One region of the Haloactinopolyspora sp. genome, then DNA from elsewhere that is predicted to be linked to it. Evidence: riboswitches for the same ligand, from Rfam matches in the RefSeq annotation. Region 1 holds a riboswitch; the other holds the start of a gene.
What was found. Region 1 has a riboswitch for cobalamin ahead of metE (5-methyltetrahydropteroyltriglutamate--homocysteine S-methyltransferase). Riboswitches for the same ligand answer to the same signal wherever they lie in the genome.

Region 1 (10,252 bases):
CAACGTCGCCGCCGCCCGCGAGGTCACCGAGCATCTGATCGGCCTGGGGCGGCGGCACATCGCCGCCGTCGGCGTCGAGCGGGGAGCCGGGACCGGTGGCCTGCGCGCCCGGGGCTACCGAGCCGCGCTCGACGCCGCAGGCATCGACGTCGATCCCTCGATCATCGTGTCGCAGCTGCGCTACCACCGCGCCAGCGGCGCGCAGGCGATGTCGGATCTCCTCGACAGCGGCCGCCCGTTGGACGCCGTGTTCTGCTTCAACGACCTCATGGCGCTCGGCGCGTTGCGCGTGCTGCGTGAGCGTGGTTACCGGGTTCCTGACGACATCGCGGTGGCCGGATTCGACGACATCGAGGACGGACGCTACTCCTCGCCGTCGCTGACCACGGTGGCGCCCGACGTTCCGTTCCTCGCCGAACAGGCGGTGCGGCTCATCGTGCGTAGGCTCGCCGACCGCGACGCGAAGGCCGAACGCATCGAGGTCCCGTTCACCCTCCGGGTCCGCGAAAGCACCACCGGTGTGAATGATCATGTTCACTAGGCGAATCCCTGCCCCACCACCCATGCACGCCTGGTGATGCTGCAGAACGCATGGTGGCGTGACTGCAGCCGCGACCCAGCACCCGCAGCTGAGACCCGGCGCCGCGTCAGGACCGACGCGTACCGGACCTACCCCGCGGCCGTCCCTGCATCAAGCCCTGCGCGATCGCGTGGTCGGCGCTGACCCGTCCCGCCCCGATCGCCGCGATCAGCAGGCTGGACACACCGAGCGCGAGAACCAGCTCCGCGCCGCCCTGATCGACGAACAGGCCGTTGCCGGCGTGCACGAAGAAGTAGGCGCCGAGCATGTCCAGCGCCAGCAGCACCCCGACCAGCTGGGTCAGCACACCGAGCACCAGCGCCCCGCCGCCGACCAGTTCGACCAGCGCGGCGCACCACGCCGCGAGCGTGGGGAGGGGGACGTCGGCTTGCTCGAATCCGGCGGCGACGGCGTCGATGCCGAGCGTCGCCAGCTTCTGCCAACCGTGAGCGATGAAGACGGCGCCGATGCCGATGCGCGCGAGCAAGGTGGCGAAGTCACGCAGAGCGGATTGCAAGACCATTTCTCCGGGTGGACGATCCGATCTCCGTCATGTTTTCACACGTCCATGACGCATCAAACGGTCGACGCGCCGGAACGCCTGGCCGGATAGGCTCGACGATCGTGACCGACATGACCTATCGCCAGCTCGGCGACTCCGGTTTGACGGTGTCGGCGGTCGGCATCGGCTGCAACGCCTTCGGTTGGCGCATCGACGCCGAGACCACCACCGAGCTGGTCCACCGCGCGGTCGATCTCGGAGTCACGCTCTTCGACACCGCCGACACCTACGGTTTCGGCGAGAGCGAGACGCTGTTGGGTGCGGCGCTGGGCCAGCGCCGCGAGGACGTCATCGTCGCCACGAAGTTCGGCATGGACACCCACGGCGCCAACGGCCCCGACTGGGGCGTGCGAGGGTCGCGGCGCTACATCCGCAAGGCCGTGGAAGCCAGTCTGCGTCGCCTCGGCACCGATTGGATCGACCTGTACCAGATGCACACGCCGGACCCCAACACGCCGATCGAGGAGACGCTGGCCGCCCTCAGCGAGCTCGTCGCCGAGGGCAAGGTCCGGTACGTGGGGTCGTCGAACTTCGCGGCCTGGCAGGTCGTCGACGCCGACTGGACGGCTCGCAGCAGCGGCTACGAGCGGTTCATCAGTGCACAGAACAAGTACTCCCTGTACGACCGATCGGCCGAGGCCGAGCTGATGCCGGCCGCCGCACGGGCCGGTGTCGGGCTGCTGCCGTACTACCCGTTGGAGTACGGCCTGCTCACCGGCAAGTACCGGCGTGACGAGCCGGCGCCGGCCGGCACGCGGCTCGCCGAGCCCCGTCAGGCCGCCCGGCTCCGCGACGCCGACTTCGACCGGATCGAGGCGCTGGAACGATACGCCGCCGAACGCGGGGTCGGTCTTCTCGACGTGGCGATCGCCGGGCTCGCGGCGCAGCCGGGGGTGGCCTCGGTCATCGCCGGCGTGACCAGCGCGGCGCAGGTCGAGGCGAACGTCGGGGCGCTGGCCTGGCGCCCCACGCCGGCCGACCTGGCCGCGCTGGATCAGCTGGCCTGACGGTTCAGGGACGTACCCGGTGCACTGCGGCCACCATCGCCGTCAGCGCCGGTTCCACCTGCTCGTAGCTGCGCGTCTTCAGCCCGCAGTCGGGATTGGCCCACAGCCGGTCGGCGGGCACGGCCTCCAGTGCTGCCTTGAGCAGCACCTCGATCTCGTCGGTGTCGGGCACTCGAGGCGAGTGGATGTCGTACACGCCCGGGCCGATGCCGCGCGCGAAGCCGGAGGCGGCCACGTCCGGCAGGATCTCCATCCGTGAGCGCGCTGCTTCGATGCTCGTCACATCGGCGCCCAGGCCGTCGATCGCCGCGACGACGTCACCGAACTCCGAGTAGCACAGGTGGGTGTGGATCTGCGTGGAGTCGGCGACGCCGGAGGTGGCCAACCGGAAGGCGTCGACCGACCACGTCAAGTACGCGTCGTGGTCGGCCGAGCGCAGCGGCAACAGCTCGCGCAGGGCCGGCTCGTCGACCTGGATGATCCGGATGCCGGCCTGCTCCAGATCCACCGTCTCGTCGCGAATGGCCAGCGCGACCTGCCGCGCGGTGTCGCCCAGCGGCTGATCGTCGCGGACGAACGACCACGCGAGGATGGTGACCGGGCCGGTGAGCATGCCCTTGACCGGACGGTCGGTGAGCGACTGGGCGTAGGTGGCCCAGTCCACCGTGACCGGGGCCGGGCGCGACACGTCGCCGAACAGGATCGGCGGGCGCACGCAGCGCGAGCCGTACGACTGCACCCAGCCGTTCGTGGTGACGGCGAAGCCGTCGAAGTGCTCGGCGAAGTACTGGACCATGTCGTTGCGCTCGGGTTCCCCGTGGACCAGCACGTCGAGCCCGAGACGCTCCTGGAGCCGGATGACGCGTTCGATCTCTGCCCGCATGCGGGCGGTGTACTCGTCTTCGTCGATGCGGCCGTTGGTGAACGCTGCTCGCGCTGCCCGGATGTCGCTGGTCTGCGGGAACGAGCCGATGGTCGTGGTCGGTAGCGGCGGCAGGCCGAGCACGGCCTGCTGGCTCTCGCGGCGCGTCGCGTAGTCGCCGCGCTGCAGCTCGGCACTGGTGACGCGACCGAGCCGGGTGCGGACCCGCTCGTCGACGACGCCAGGTGCCGCGGCACGGTCGGCGAGCGCGGCCCGGGTGGACTCCAGCGCCGCGGTGATGGAGCCGCGGCCTTCACGCAGGCCGCGCGCGAGCGTGGCGACCTCGGCCACCTTCTGCTCGGCGAAAGCCAGCCACGACTTCAGCCGGCGGTCGAGCTTGGTCTCGCCGTCGACGTCGTAGGGGACGTGCAGTAGCGAGCACGACGTGCTGACGGCGACGTCGTCGGCCACCGCGCGCACCTGTTCCAGCTGGGCGAGCGCGGCATCGAGGTCGCTGCGCCAGATGTTGCGACCGTCGACGACGCCGGCGACCAGGGTTTTCTCGCTCAGCCCGGCCACGTCGACAAGAGACGTCGCGCCTGAGCCTGCGACGAGGTCGACGCCGAGCGCTTCGACCGGAGCGCTGGCCAGGGCCGGCAGGGCCGGACCGAGATCACCGAAGTACGAGGCGACGAAGATCTTCGGCCGGTTCGTCAGCCCGCCCAGGCGGTCGTAGGCTCGGCGCAGCGCGGCGATCTCGTCCGCCGAGCGATCACCGACGTAGGCCGGCTCGTCCAGCTGAACCCAGCTCGCCCCTGCTTCGGCGAGCGCGCCGAGTAGGTCGACGTAGATCTCGACGAGTTCGTCGAGCCGGTCGATGGGCCGGAAACCGGCCGGCGCGTCGTCGGACGGCTTGGACAGCAGCAGGAGCGTCGCCGGTCCCAGGAGGACCGGGCGGGTGTCGATGCCCTGGTCACGGGCTTCCCGGTACTCCGCGATCGGCTTGTCTCCGGCCAGCCGGAACGTGGTCTGCGGGCCGATCTCGGGCACCAGGTAGTGGTAGTTGGTGTCGAACCACTTCGTCATCTCCAGCGGTGCGACCGCTGTCGCGCCTCTGGCCATCGCGAAGTAGGTGGCGGTCTCGTCGAGACCGAGCGTGGCGAATCGCTCCGGCACGGCGCCGACCAGCGCCGCCGCGTCGAGTGTTTGGTCGTAGAGCGAGAACGTGTTGGACGGCACGCTGTCCAGGCCGAGATCGAGCAACCGGCGCCAGGTGCGCGCACGCAGGTCGGCGGCGACGCGGTGTAGCTCGTCCTGGGTAATACGACCGGCCCAGTGGTCTTCCAGCGCGCGTTTGAGTTCGCGCTGCGGGCCGATGCGCGGGTACCCCAGGACGGTGGCGCCGATGGATGCGGAAACAGGTGTCACGTGGCTCTCTCCTCGCGAGCGCAGGTGGTGGGGCCGCGGACGGCCCGGCGCGCGCCGACGGCACGCGCCACCGGCGGCAGGTCTTCGGGCTCACGAGCACGTACCCGAGCGCGGGCTCGTGCACGCCTACTCGCCGCCGCTTCCCAGGCCCGGCCGGCCCAGTGCGATGGCGGCTTTCGTTCTCGTTGACCGCTGCGGGGGCAGCCCCGGACTCGCACCGGGTTCCCTCTTGCGTCGCTCGGCGGCTTTCACCGCCGAGCAGAACCACCAGTCGTCGCGATCATAGGCACATGGCCGGGCTTTAATCGACTGTTGTCCCAGTCTGTGGACGAATTCGTCTCAAAATTAGAGACTCCTTGGTTACGCGAGGCGTTGCGCCTGGACGAGGACCAGCCGCTCCGGGTGCAGAGTCGGTGCTTGCACGCCGTTCTCGGCGAGCATCCGGCCGGGCAGGATCACGCCGTCCGCCCACCATGGCAACGACGATCGCGTGTGGCCGGCGACGACGTCGCCTGGGGGCAGCGGGGTCAGGCGGTACCGCGCGTGCGGATCGAGCCCTGGCAGTTGAACCGGGCCGACCGGAGCGTGCAGGCTGGTCGCGGTCTGCACGATCGCGAACACCGCCTGCGAGCGGTCGGGCGCCACCACGCCGTGCACGTTGAGCGCGGGGTCCGGGTGATCGGCGTGGACGACGTCGCCGGTGTGCAGCAGGGGTCTGATCCGCTTGTACAGCTCGACCCACGCCGTCAGCTCGGCCAGCTCGTCCTCGGTGGCGGCGGTGAGGTCCCACTCGATGCCCAGGTGGCCGAACAGCGCGGTGCCGGCCCGGAAGCCCACGCCATGATGCCGGCCGGTGCTGTGCGACGTGCTCGGACCGACGTGGGCGCCCATCATCTCCAGCGGCACGAGCAGGTTCGTCCAACGCTGGATCTGCTGGCGCTCCACCGCGTCGTTGCAATCGGAGGTCCAGATGCGCTCGGTCCGCTCGAGAATCCCGAGGTCGACTCGGCCACCGCCGGACGAGCACGACTCGATCTCGACGCCGGGATGGCGGGCTCGCAACTCGTCCAACAACCGGTACACCGCGGCGGTCTGGCGATGAACGCCGGCCACGGCGACCGCCCCGCCCGGAGCATGGCCGGCTTCGACGAGGTCGCGGTTGTGGTCCCACTTCAGGTAACCGATGCGGTACTCCGACAGCAGTGCGTCCAGGCGCTCCAGGATGTATGCGTAGGCGGCCTCATTGCCGAGATCGAGGACCTGCTGCTGCCGGAACTCCGGCGGCAGCCGATCGCCGGCCCGCATGATCCAGTCCGGATGCGCGCGGGCGAGATCGGAGTCCGGGTTGATCATCTCCGGCTCCACCCAGAGGCCGAACTCCATACCGAGCTTCGTGACGTGATCGACCAGCGGGTGCAGGCTGTCGGGCCACACGGCCTCGTCGACGTACCAGTCGCCGAGCCCGGCGGTGTCGTTCCGACGATGCCTGAACCAGCCGTCGTCGAGCACGAACCGCTCCACCCCGACCTCGGCGCCCAGCTCGGCCAGGCGCTTCAGCGTGGGAACGTCGTGATCGAAGTACACCGCCTCCCAGGTGTTCAAGGTCACTGGCCGGGCCGACGTGGGATGGTGGGGCCGAGAGCGCAGGTGGGTGTGGAAGCGGCGGGACAGCTCGTCGAGCCCGTCGCCGTAGGCGCCGTAGATCCAGGGCGTGGTGTACTCCTGGCCGGTGGCGAGCCGGACCTCACCCGGGAGCAATAACTCGCCGGCGCTCAGGACGCATTCACCGTTGGGCATACGTTCGGCGAGCATGCGGTGGTTGCCGCTCCAGGCCGCATGGACGCCCCACACGTCGCCGCTGCGATGGCCGAATCCGGCGGTGCCGGCCATCATCAGCAACGACGCGTCGAGCGCGGTCCGTCCCCGGCGGTTTTCACGCACGTGCGTGCCGACGGTGAACGGTGCGCGCTGCGGACTGCGTTCTCGCAGGTGGCGCCCGGTCAGGTCGAGCAGTTCGGTGGCCCGCGCCGGTACCGGGAACGCGAGGACGAGGCCGTCGAGGGTGTAGGTGCCGGAGCCGGTGTTGCGGACGGTGGCCCGCTGGCGGAGCAGACCGGCCGGGGTGAGCTCGATTCGCAGGTCCAGGTCGAGTTGCGCGGCGTCATCGGTCGCGGCGACGACGAGGCGATGGCCGTGGTCGGCGTCGACAGTACTGGACGTGACCTGGAACAGCGCCGAGAACGCCGTGCCGTCGCGGTGCCCGCTGAGCCCCGGTGTCCCCATCCAGCCGTGAGCATGCTCGGGCAACACTGCGACCGGGGTGAATGTGTCGAGGGAGTTGGTCACCCGCTGCGGGATCTGGGCCAAAGCGTAGGCGCTGAGGTCGTCGTCGGTGAGTTCACCCAGGTCCGGCCCCCAATGCAGGATCCGGGGCAGCGCGTCGCCGCGGCGTTCGATGATCAGACTGATGTCCGCGGACCGGAAGTGAACGAGGTCGGGCGCGTGGGTGTCCGGCATTCGCTGGCTCCATGGGGACGGTTGCTGGGTCGTGGCTGGGGATGGATCGTCGGCCCCCACGCTAGGTGATCACGATGTGGTGACGGCGTCGATGGCGCGCATGATGCGCTTCTCCGAGACCGAATGCGCAGTCCCCAGCTCCTGCGCGAACAGGCTGATTCGGAGCTCCTCGATCGACCAGCGGATCGCGAGGTGCTCCGCGCTCGGCTCCTGCCCGCGCGGCAGCGCGTTGATCGAGTCTTCGTACGCGGCGGTCACTCGTTCGATGACCGCTGCGTTCGCCCGGTCGCGCTGCGGGCTGGTCGGCAGCTTCTCGAGCCGGCGCTCGATGCCGCGCAGGTAGCGAACCAGGTCAGGCAGGCGGCGCCGGCCCGTCGCGGTGACGAACCCGGGCCGGATCAGCCGCGCGAGGTGCGCCTTGGCATCCACCAGCGACGGCGCCAGGGTCAGGCTGGACGTGCTCTTCAACGCGGCCTCGACGCGATGGGCCACCGTCAGCGCCTTCTCGATGTCGGCGGTGATCGCGAAGACCTCGTCGATCAGTGCACCGCGGACCTTCTCGCGCAGCGCGGCGAACGCGGCGGCATCCCAGGCGGGTCCGCCGCCGTCTGCGATCAGCGCGTCGACGGCGCAGTCGGTCGCATCGGCGAGCAGGTCGGCGACCGAGCCGTCCGGGTTGCGGCTGAGCACCAGCTTGGTCTGGTTGGTCAGGTGCCGCTGCACGAACGAGACCGGCGAGGGGACGCTGAGCAGCAGCAGCCGTCGGTTTCCGGCCCACATGGCCGCGGCCTGGGCGGCCTCGGTGTCGAGCACGCGGATCGCGACGCTGTCGCCGTCGTCGACCAGTGCCGGATACCCGGTGACGACGTGATTACCGCGGCGTTGCTCGAAGGTGCGTGGCAGGTCGCCGTCGGGCCATTCGCGCAGGCCGGAGCGTTCGATGCTGCTGGCGGCCGCCGCCATGGTCGAGCGCAGCTGCCGACGCAGCTGGTGTTTCAGGGCGTGCAGGTCCTTGCTCTCGGCGACGGTGCCGCCGTCGTCGACGACGCGGAAGGTGACCTTCAGATGGTCCGGTACCCGGTCGAAATCGAAGTCGTCAGGGCTCACCGGGACACCGCGCATCCGGGTCAGCACCCGCGCCAGTGCCACCGTGACCGGCTCGTCGCTGTCGTCGAGCAGCCGGGCGGCTTCGGCCGCGGTGTCCGGGGCCGGCACGAACTGGCGCCGCAGCGCCTTGGGCAGCGACTTGACCAGCGCGGTGATCAACTCGGTGCGCAGGCCTGGCACCTGCCGGTCGAAGTCGGTCGGCTCGACCTGGTTGAGCACCTCGAGCGGGATGTCCACCGTCACGCCGTCGGCCCGCGTGCCCGGCTCGAACTGGTACGTCAGCGGCAGCTCGACGCCGGTCGTCGTCCAGGTATCCGGGTAGTCGTGCTTGCTGATCACCTTGTCGGCGTCGTCGTCCCTGATCAGCATGTCCGTGGAGAACGTCAGCAGGTCGGGATCGTCGTGGCGGGCCTTCTTCCACCAGGCGTCGAAGTGCCGCGCGGAGACGACGTCAGCCGGGATCCGCTGGTCGTAGAAGTCGAACAGGGTGTCGTCATCGACGAGGATGTCGCGGCGCCGGGCGCGGTGCTCGAGCTCTTCCACGTCGTCGAGCAGGGCCCGGTTGGCGTGGAAGAACTCGTGGTGGGTGCGCCAGTCGCCCTCGACGAGAGCGTGGCGGATGAACAACTCGCGGCACAGTTCCGGATCGACGCGCGCATACGGAACCTTGCGGCGGGGCACGATGACCACGCCGTAGAGCATCACCTTCTCGAAGGCCATGACAGCGCCGGCCTTCTGCTCCCAGTGCGGCTCACTGTAGGTGCGTTTGACCAGGTGCTCGGCCAGCGGCTCGGCCCAAGCCGGATCGATGCGCGCGTTCACCCGCGCCCACAGCCGCGACGTCTCGACCAGCTCGGCCGACACGACCCAGCGCGGCGGCTTCTTGAACAGCGCCGAACCGGGGAACACGGCGAACTTCGCGCCCCGCGCGCCCTGGTACTCGTTGCCCGTCTCCTCCCGGACGCCGATCTGTGAGAGCAGGCCCGCCAGCAGCGACCGGTGAATGTCCTCCGGCTTGGCCGGGGTGCTGTTCAGCGTGATGCCCAGCGGCTTGACCAGCGATCGCAGCTGGCTCTCGAGGTCTTGCCACTCCCGCACGCGCAGATAATTGAGGTACTCCGCGCGGCACAGCTTGCGGAACTGATTCGACGACAGCGCCTTCTGTTGTTCACGCAGGTACCGCCACAGGTTCAGGAAGGTCAGGAAGTCCGACGTGGGCTCGGCGAACCGGGCGTGGTGCGCGTCCGCGGCGTCGCGATGCTCGGCCGGGCGCTCCCGCGGATCCTGGATCGACAAGGCCGCGGCGATGACGAGCACCTCCCGCACGCAGCCGTTGCGGTCGGCTTCGAGGATCATCCGGCCCAGGCGGGGATCGATCGGCAGGTCGGCCAAGGCGCGCCCGATCCGGGTGAGGCGATCGGTGCGGTTCGGGCCGCGGGTGTCGGTGCTCAGCGCGCCGAGCTCCACGAGCAGGTTGACGCCGTCGGCGACGGCGCGCCGATCCGGCGGGTCGAGGAAACCGAAGTCGGCGACCTCGCCGAGGCCCAACGCCGTCATCTGCAGGATGACCGACGCCAGGTTGGTGCGCAGGATCTCGGGGTCGGTGAAGGCTGGGCGGGACTCGAAGTCCTCCTCCGAGTACAGCCGGATGCAGATGCCGTCGGCGACCCGTCCGCATCGTCCGGCCCGCTGCCGCGCCGAGGCCTGAGAGATCGGCTCGATCGGCAGGCGCTGGACCTTCGTCCGGTTGCTGTAGCGCGAGATCCGTGCGGTGCCGGGATCGACGACATACCGGATGCCGGGCACCGTCAGCGACGTCTCGGCGACGTTGGTGGCGAGCACGATGCGCCGGCCGGTGTGCGGCTGGAAGACGCGGTGCTGCTCGGCCGCGGACAGCCGCGCGTACAGCGGCAGCACTTCGGTTTGCGCCGCGACCGGCCCGGCTCGCTCGAACCGTTTGCGCAGGGCGTCGGCGGTGTCGCGGATCTCGCGTTCGCCGCTGAGGAAGACCAGCACGTCGCCGGGCGGTTCGAGAGCCAGCTCGTCGACGGCGTCGACGATCGCGCGCACCTGGTCGCGCGGCTCCTGCGTGTCGTCACCGTCGTCGTCTTCGGCCTGCAGCGGGCGGTACCGGATCTCGACCGGGTAGGTGCGCCCGGAGACCTCGATGACCGGGGCGTCGAAGTGTT
Region 2 (6,493 bases), on a different contig from region 1:
GGTCATCCAGTCGTGCGCGGCTGAGGGCGACGAAATCGTCTACGCGTGGCGCTCGTTCGAGGCCTACCCCATCGTCGTCGGCATCTCCGGCGCCACGTCCGTGCGCGTGCCGTTGGGCGCGGGCGGTCGCCATGACCTGGACGCGATGGCGGCGGCGATCACCGACCGCACCCGATTGATCCTGGTGTGCAGCCCGAACAATCCGACCGGCCCGGCTGTCGGCCACGCGGAGATGCAGGCGTTTCTGCAGCGGGTGCCTGAGGACGTGCTGGTCGCGGTGGATGAGGCCTATCGCGAGTTCGTGCGCGACTCCGAAGCCGCCGACGGGCTCGATCTGTACCGGGACTGGCCGAACGTGTGCGTGCTGCGCACCTTCTCCAAGGCGTACGGGCTGGCCGGGCTCCGCGTGGGGTTCGCGGTCGCGCACGACCGGGTCGCCGACGCCCTGCGCAAGACGGCGGTGCCGTTCGGCGTCTCGGGAATCGCCCAGCGTGCCGCCATCGCGTCGCTGGCGCGGGAAGGCGAACTGCTCGAGCGCGTCGACGCCCTCGTGGCCGAGCGCACCCGGGTGCGCGAGGGCCTGCTGGCGCAAGGCTGGGACGTGCCGTCGACCGAGGCGAACTTCGTGTGGCTCGCGCTGGGGCCCGACACCATGGAGTTCGCGTCATTCTGTGAGGCCAACGGACTGGTCGTCAGGCCCTTCGCCGGCGAAGGGTGCCGGGTGACGGTGGCTGAGCGCGAAGCCAATGACCGCCTGCTCGACTTGGCGGCGAAATGGATGGCAGGCACGCGGAACTGAGCCATGCCGTTGAGGTGAGCAGCTCGGTCGCTGCCGGTCGGGCACAGGGGTAAAGCACGGACGGCATCCAACGTTCGGGGGGCGAGACGTCAGATGCCGTCCGTGCGGCTCAAGTATGCCGCGTCAGCAGCAGGTATTGCCAATGCCTGTCGTCGAAGTCGAGTCCGCGGCGGCTACCGGCGCGCCGACGGCGAAGAAGAGCACGAACGTGGCGAACACACCAACCGTGACTCGCTTGACACGCCTCATAGCTGATCGAACCCCCAAAAGAGGTTTAGTTGGACTAGCAAAAAGTGACTGACTGTAGTCCAATACTGTCATGACCCAAGACCAGCCAGCAACTGTAGATGAGGCGCCGGCTCCGACGCCCGTCGGACAGCGTATCCGAGCCCGCCGGTTGGAGCTCGGACTGTCCCAGGCGGAGATCGCCGAGGGCATGCTGTCGCCCAGCTACGTTTCACTTGTCGAAAGTGGTCGCCGCCAGCCGGCGGCGTCGGCTTTGGCGCACATCGCCGAACGGCTGAACATCGACGTGGAGTACCTCCGCGACGGGGTGGACGCCTCGGTGCGCACCAAGGCTCGTCTCGAGCTCGGGCGCGCCGAGATGGCGTTGCGCGAAGGCCGGGCCGAAGAGGCTTATGAGAAGTTCACGGCGCTGATGGGTGATCCCGGGCTCAACGACGAGCAGGACCGGCAGGCCCGGCTCGGCCGTGCCCAGGCTCGTGAGCGCAGCGGTGACATCGAAGGCGCCATCGACCTGCTGACCGAGCTCGCCGACGAGGCGCGGCAGAACCCCGAGGTGCAGTCCTGGCTCGACGTCGCCATTCTGCTCACTCGCTGCTACGCGCGAGCCGGCGACTACAACATGGCGATCCAGGTCGGCGAAGAAGCCCGGCGCTCGGCCGCGGACCTCGGCCTCGAAGGCACCGACGAGTACATCCGGCTCGGGTGCACCGTGCTCGGCGCCTACTACGAGCGCGGCGACGTCGTGCGGTCGAAGATGCTCTCCACTGAGCTCGTCGAGGCCGCGGACCGGATCGGCGCACCCCACACGCGGGGTGCCGCGTACTGGAACGCCTCGCTGGTCGCCGAGGCCCGTGGTGAGCTCGCCCTGGCCCTGAACCTGGTCGACCGCGCGCTGGCGATGTTCGGCGAGGGCGACGACCTGCGCAACCTCGCCCGGCTGCGGGTGGCGCACGCCTGGCTGCTGTTGCAGGGGCCGGAGCCCCGTGCGCAGGAGGCGCTCGACATCCTCGAACGCACCCGCGACAACATCGAGCAGTACGGCGGCAAGGTCGACGTCGCCAACTTCAACACCAAGCGCGCCGACGCGTTGCTGCACCTCGGCCGGGTCAGCGAAGCACGTCAGGCCGTCGACCTCGCACTGCGCGATCTCGGCGAGCGGCGGCGGGCCAACGCGGCCGACGCCAGGCTCACTCGGGCCCGGATCCTGCGGGCCGAGGGCGACACCGAGGGCGCCATCGCCGAGGCCACCAGGGCGGCTGAGGAACTCGAATCCATGGGGATCACCCGGTACGCCGCAGCGGCGTGGCGCGAGCTCGCCGAGCTCCACCGCAGCGTCGGCCGTACCGATGAGGCCCTCGACGCGTACGAGAATGCGCTGCGCGTGGTTCGGGTGGTGCCGCGGGCCAGTGGCGGCGTGGTGAACGATCTCGACGACGATCTGGCCCTCGACCAGGGCGAAAAGATCCACGTGTCGAGCTGATCAATACCAGCGGTCAACTGCCGGGTGTCCCCGGCAGTTGACGCTGCGTTGAACCACCAGAACGTCCGGTCACGTCGTCATTTTCTCAATCGGCTTGGGGTCTCGGGTCGACGGCGTGGCCGGACGTCGCTCGCCACTGACCACCAGAGCCACACCGGCGATCACGAGCGCGCCACCACCGACGACGGCTGCCGTGACGCTCTCGGCCAGAATCGCCCAGCCCAACAGGACCGCGACGACGGGGTTGACGTAGGCGTACGTGCCGACCAGTGACAGCGGTGCATGCGCCAGCGCGTAGCTGTACGCGGTGTAGCCGGCCAGCGACCCGATGAGCACGAGATAGGCCAGCGCCACCCAGCCACGGATCGGGATGGCGGCGACGTCGAAGTCGGTGGCCGCACCGGTGGCCGACGAGACGATCGTCATCACGGCGCCCGCGGCGAGCATCTCGTACGCCGAGGTGACCATCGCGTTGCGCGGCAGGCCGAGCCGCGGTGAGAGGTACGAGCCCAGCGCCCACGACATCGACGCGACGATCAACAGCAGCACGCCCCACGCCTGCACGCCCTCGATGCCTCCACGGGACAGGCTGACCGCCGCCACCCCGCCGAGTCCGACGAGCACGCCGCACCACGTCGCGGTTCTCGGTCGTTCTCCGCCGGCAGCACGGAGCAGGACGAACCACAACGGGACGGCACCGATGATCAGTGCCGTCAACCCGCTGGGCACGGTCTGTTCGGCGATCGCGACGACGCCGTTGCCGAACACGAGCAACATGAGCCCCATCACCGCCGCGCCGCGCAGCTCGGCCATGGTCACCCGCGCCCGGCTGCGCCCGTGGCGCACCACGATGTAGCCGAGCAGCAGCCCGCCGGCGGCCAGGAATCGCACGCCCATGCCGAGCAGCGGCGGTATGCCCGACTCGACGACCACCCGGATGCCCAGATACGTCGAACCCCACACCACGTACACGGTCACCAGGGCAGCCCAGATGAGCGCGGGGCGGGTCGAGGGCGATGTCATGAGCGTCTCCATGGATCGGTGCTGCGGCCGACGACAATACTGCGGTCCCGACCGGTCGCCGTGACAGCGATTTCCAGCCAACTTCCCCAGGAATGGCGTCAGCTGGACGGCGGAGTGTGGCGCCAGCGGTGTCGCGGCCGCCGTGCGGCAGGGCCGGCGCACCCGGCAAAACACAACATATAGATGAGTTGCATCTGTGTAACTACAAGATAGAGTGTGTCCTGCAGCTGGTTCTGCCCGGTCAGCCAGATCGGTCAGAGGTAAGAGGGAACCCGGTGTGAGTCCGGGACTGCCCCGCAGCGGTGAACGGGAGCGACCGCCGTCATCACGCACTGGATCGCCGGAGGCGATCTGGGAAGCGACGGTCAGTAGGTGACAGCCATCCGCCGGATGGCCGTCGGGCCCGTGAGTCCGAAGACCTGCCAGTGCACCGGAGCCCGAAGCGGGCTCCGGAGTCCGCGGCCTCGAGGGAGGGCCAGGGGATGATCACGCCGAACCAACTCACCCCGCGGAACACCGTGGCGTGGTCGACGTCATCTGCTCCGACGCGTCAACCCTCGCAGGTCCGGACGATCCAGCCGAACTGCGAGGAGCGTCACGAGCATGCACGTCGTCAAGCGAGACGGATCCACCGAGCCCTACGACGGCCACAAGATCGCCCAGGCGATCGAGTCCGCGACCGCCGGTCTGGACGATCAGGTGGCCCGCTCGGCCCAGTTGCAGTCCGAACTCGAGATCACGCTGTTCGACGGCATCACGAGCCAGCAGCTCGACGAAGCGGTGATCCAGGTCGCGCTGCAGAACGTCCGCGACGATCCAGCCTTCGACACCGTCGCCACCCGAGTGCTGCTCAAGTCCGTCTACAAGCAGGTACTCGGTGATTACGACACGGCAGCCGAGCTGGCCGAGCTGCACCGGCGGCGGTTTCCGGAGGTCATCGAGCGCGCAGTCGCGACCGGGCTCCTCGACGAGCGGTTGTCGGCCTGCTTCGACCTGAACCGGCTCGGCGCCGCTCTCGATCCGGCTCGAGACGGGCTGCTGCGCTACATCGGCGCTGCCACGCTGTTGAACCGCTACGTCATCGACGACCGCGACGGGGGCCCACTCGAGGTTCCGCAGTTCTTCTGGATGCGGGTGGCGATGGGGCTGTCGCTGACCGAGGACGATCCCACGACGGCCGCCATCGGCTACTACGACAAGATGTCGCGCCTGGAGTACCTGGCTGCTGGATCCACCCTGGTCAACGCGGGGACGGCGTACGCCCAACTGTCCAACTGCTTCGTGATGGACATGGAGGACGACATCGAGCACATCGCCAAGAGCGTGCGCGATGTCATGTGGGTGACCAAGGGCACGGGGGGCATCGGGCTGTCGGTGACCAAGCTCCGGGCCGAGGGCTCACCCATCCGGTCGAACAACACGGCCTCGACCGGACCCATCCCGTTCATGCACACCATCGATTCGACTCTGCGTGCGGTGTCGCGCGGTGGCAAGAAGTTCGGGGCCTTGTGTTTCTACATGGAGAACTGGCATCTCGACTTCCCGCAGTTCTTGGACCTGCGGCAGAACGCCGGTGATCCCTATCGCCGCACCCGGACGGCGAACACGGCCGTCTGGATTTCCGACGAGTTCATGAAGCGCGTCGCCGCCGACGACGACTGGTACCTGTTCGATCCGCTCGAAACCGCCGACCTGACCGAGTTGTACGGCCAGGCTTTCAGCGCCCGCTACGCCGAATACGCCGCCGCGGCCGAAGCCGGTGAACTCCGCACGTTCGCCAGGGTCAGCGCCCGCGAGCAGTTCCGATCCATCCTCATCAGCCTCCAGACGACGTCGCATCCGTGGCTGACCTGGAAGGACACCATCAACAACCGAGCGCTGAACGACAACACCGGCACGATCCACCTGTCCAACTTGTGTACCGAGATCACCTTGCCGCAAGACCGCGACAACATCGCGGTGTGCAATCTGGCGTCGGTGAACCTGTCGCGCCACCTCACCTCCACCGCGACCGGGCTCACCATCGACTGGGAGCGGCTGGCACAGACCACCCGGCTGGCCGTGCGGCAGTTGGACAACCTCGTGGACATCACCGTGTCGTCGGTGCCGGAGTCGGAGACGTCGAACGAGCTCAACCGGGCCATCGGGCTCGGGGTCATGGGGTTCACCGACGTGATCGAGCAGCTGGGCGTGCCGTACGACAGCGAAGACTCCTACGACCTGATCGACCAGGTGATGGAGTTCATCAGCTACCACGCCATCGATCAGAGTGCCGACCTGGCCCGCGAGCGAGGCGTCTACCCCAATTTCGCCGGTTCCGGCTGGAGCCGGGGCATGGTGCCGATCGACACCGTCGACGTCGCCGAGCAGCAGCGGGGCGTGCCGATCACCGTCTCGCGCACACAGCGACTGGACTGGAGCGCGCTGCGCGCCAAGGTACGCGGCGGCATGCGCAACGCGACGCTGCTGGCCATCGCACCGACCGCCTCGATCGGCCTCGTCGCGGGCACCACGCCGGGGCTCGACCCGCAGTTCGCCCAGATCTTCAGCCGGGCCACGAGCGCCGGGAAGTTCCTCGAGGTCAATCGCAACCTGGTCGCGGCCCTGAAGGAACGCGGCCTGTGGGAACACGTCCGCGAGGACCTGCTGCGCGCTCAAGGTGACGTGCGGGCGGTGCCGGCCGTGCCGGCGGACCTGCAGGCGATCTACGCGACGTCGTTCCAGATCTCGCCGCACGCGTTCATCGAGGTCGCCGCCCGCGCGCAGAAGTGGATCGACCAGGCGATCAGCCGGAACATGTACCTCGAGATGCGCGATGTCGGCGACATGATGGATCTCTACGCTCACGCCTGGCAGAAGGGCGTCAAGACCACCTACTACCTGCACATGAAGCCGCGCCACACCGCCGAGCAGAGCACCGTGCGGGTGAACAAGGCGCAGGACGT

Region 2: linked by a shared signal. The riboswitch ahead of M6444_RS04115 (ribonucleoside-diphosphate reductase subunit alpha) and the one ahead of metE (5-methyltetrahydropteroyltriglutamate--homocysteine S-methyltransferase) in region 1 are both predicted to bind cobalamin.

What each region holds. Positions count from the first base shown of each region.
Region 1 is NZ_DAHVSH010000166.1:45,587-55,838, forward strand. Features, by position in the region: gene M6444_RS17880 (LacI family DNA-binding transcriptional regulator) at 1-541, shown strand, start outside; gene M6444_RS17885 (DoxX family protein) at 648-1,103, opposite strand; gene M6444_RS17890 (aldo/keto reductase) at 1,214-2,149, shown strand; gene metE (5-methyltetrahydropteroyltriglutamate--homocysteine S-methyltransferase) at 2,154-4,439, opposite strand; cobalamin riboswitch at 4,497-4,723, opposite strand; gene M6444_RS17900 (alpha-galactosidase) at 4,800-6,956, opposite strand; gene hrpA (ATP-dependent RNA helicase HrpA) at 7,026-10,252, opposite strand, start outside.
Region 2 is NZ_DAHVSH010000028.1:300-6,792, reverse strand. Features, by position in the region: gene M6444_RS04130 (pyridoxal phosphate-dependent aminotransferase) at 1-799, shown strand, start outside; gene M6444_RS04125 (helix-turn-helix transcriptional regulator) at 1,119-2,525, shown strand; gene M6444_RS04120 (EamA family transporter) at 2,595-3,548, opposite strand; cobalamin riboswitch at 3,760-3,990, shown strand; gene M6444_RS04115 (ribonucleoside-diphosphate reductase subunit alpha) at 4,152-6,493, shown strand, end outside.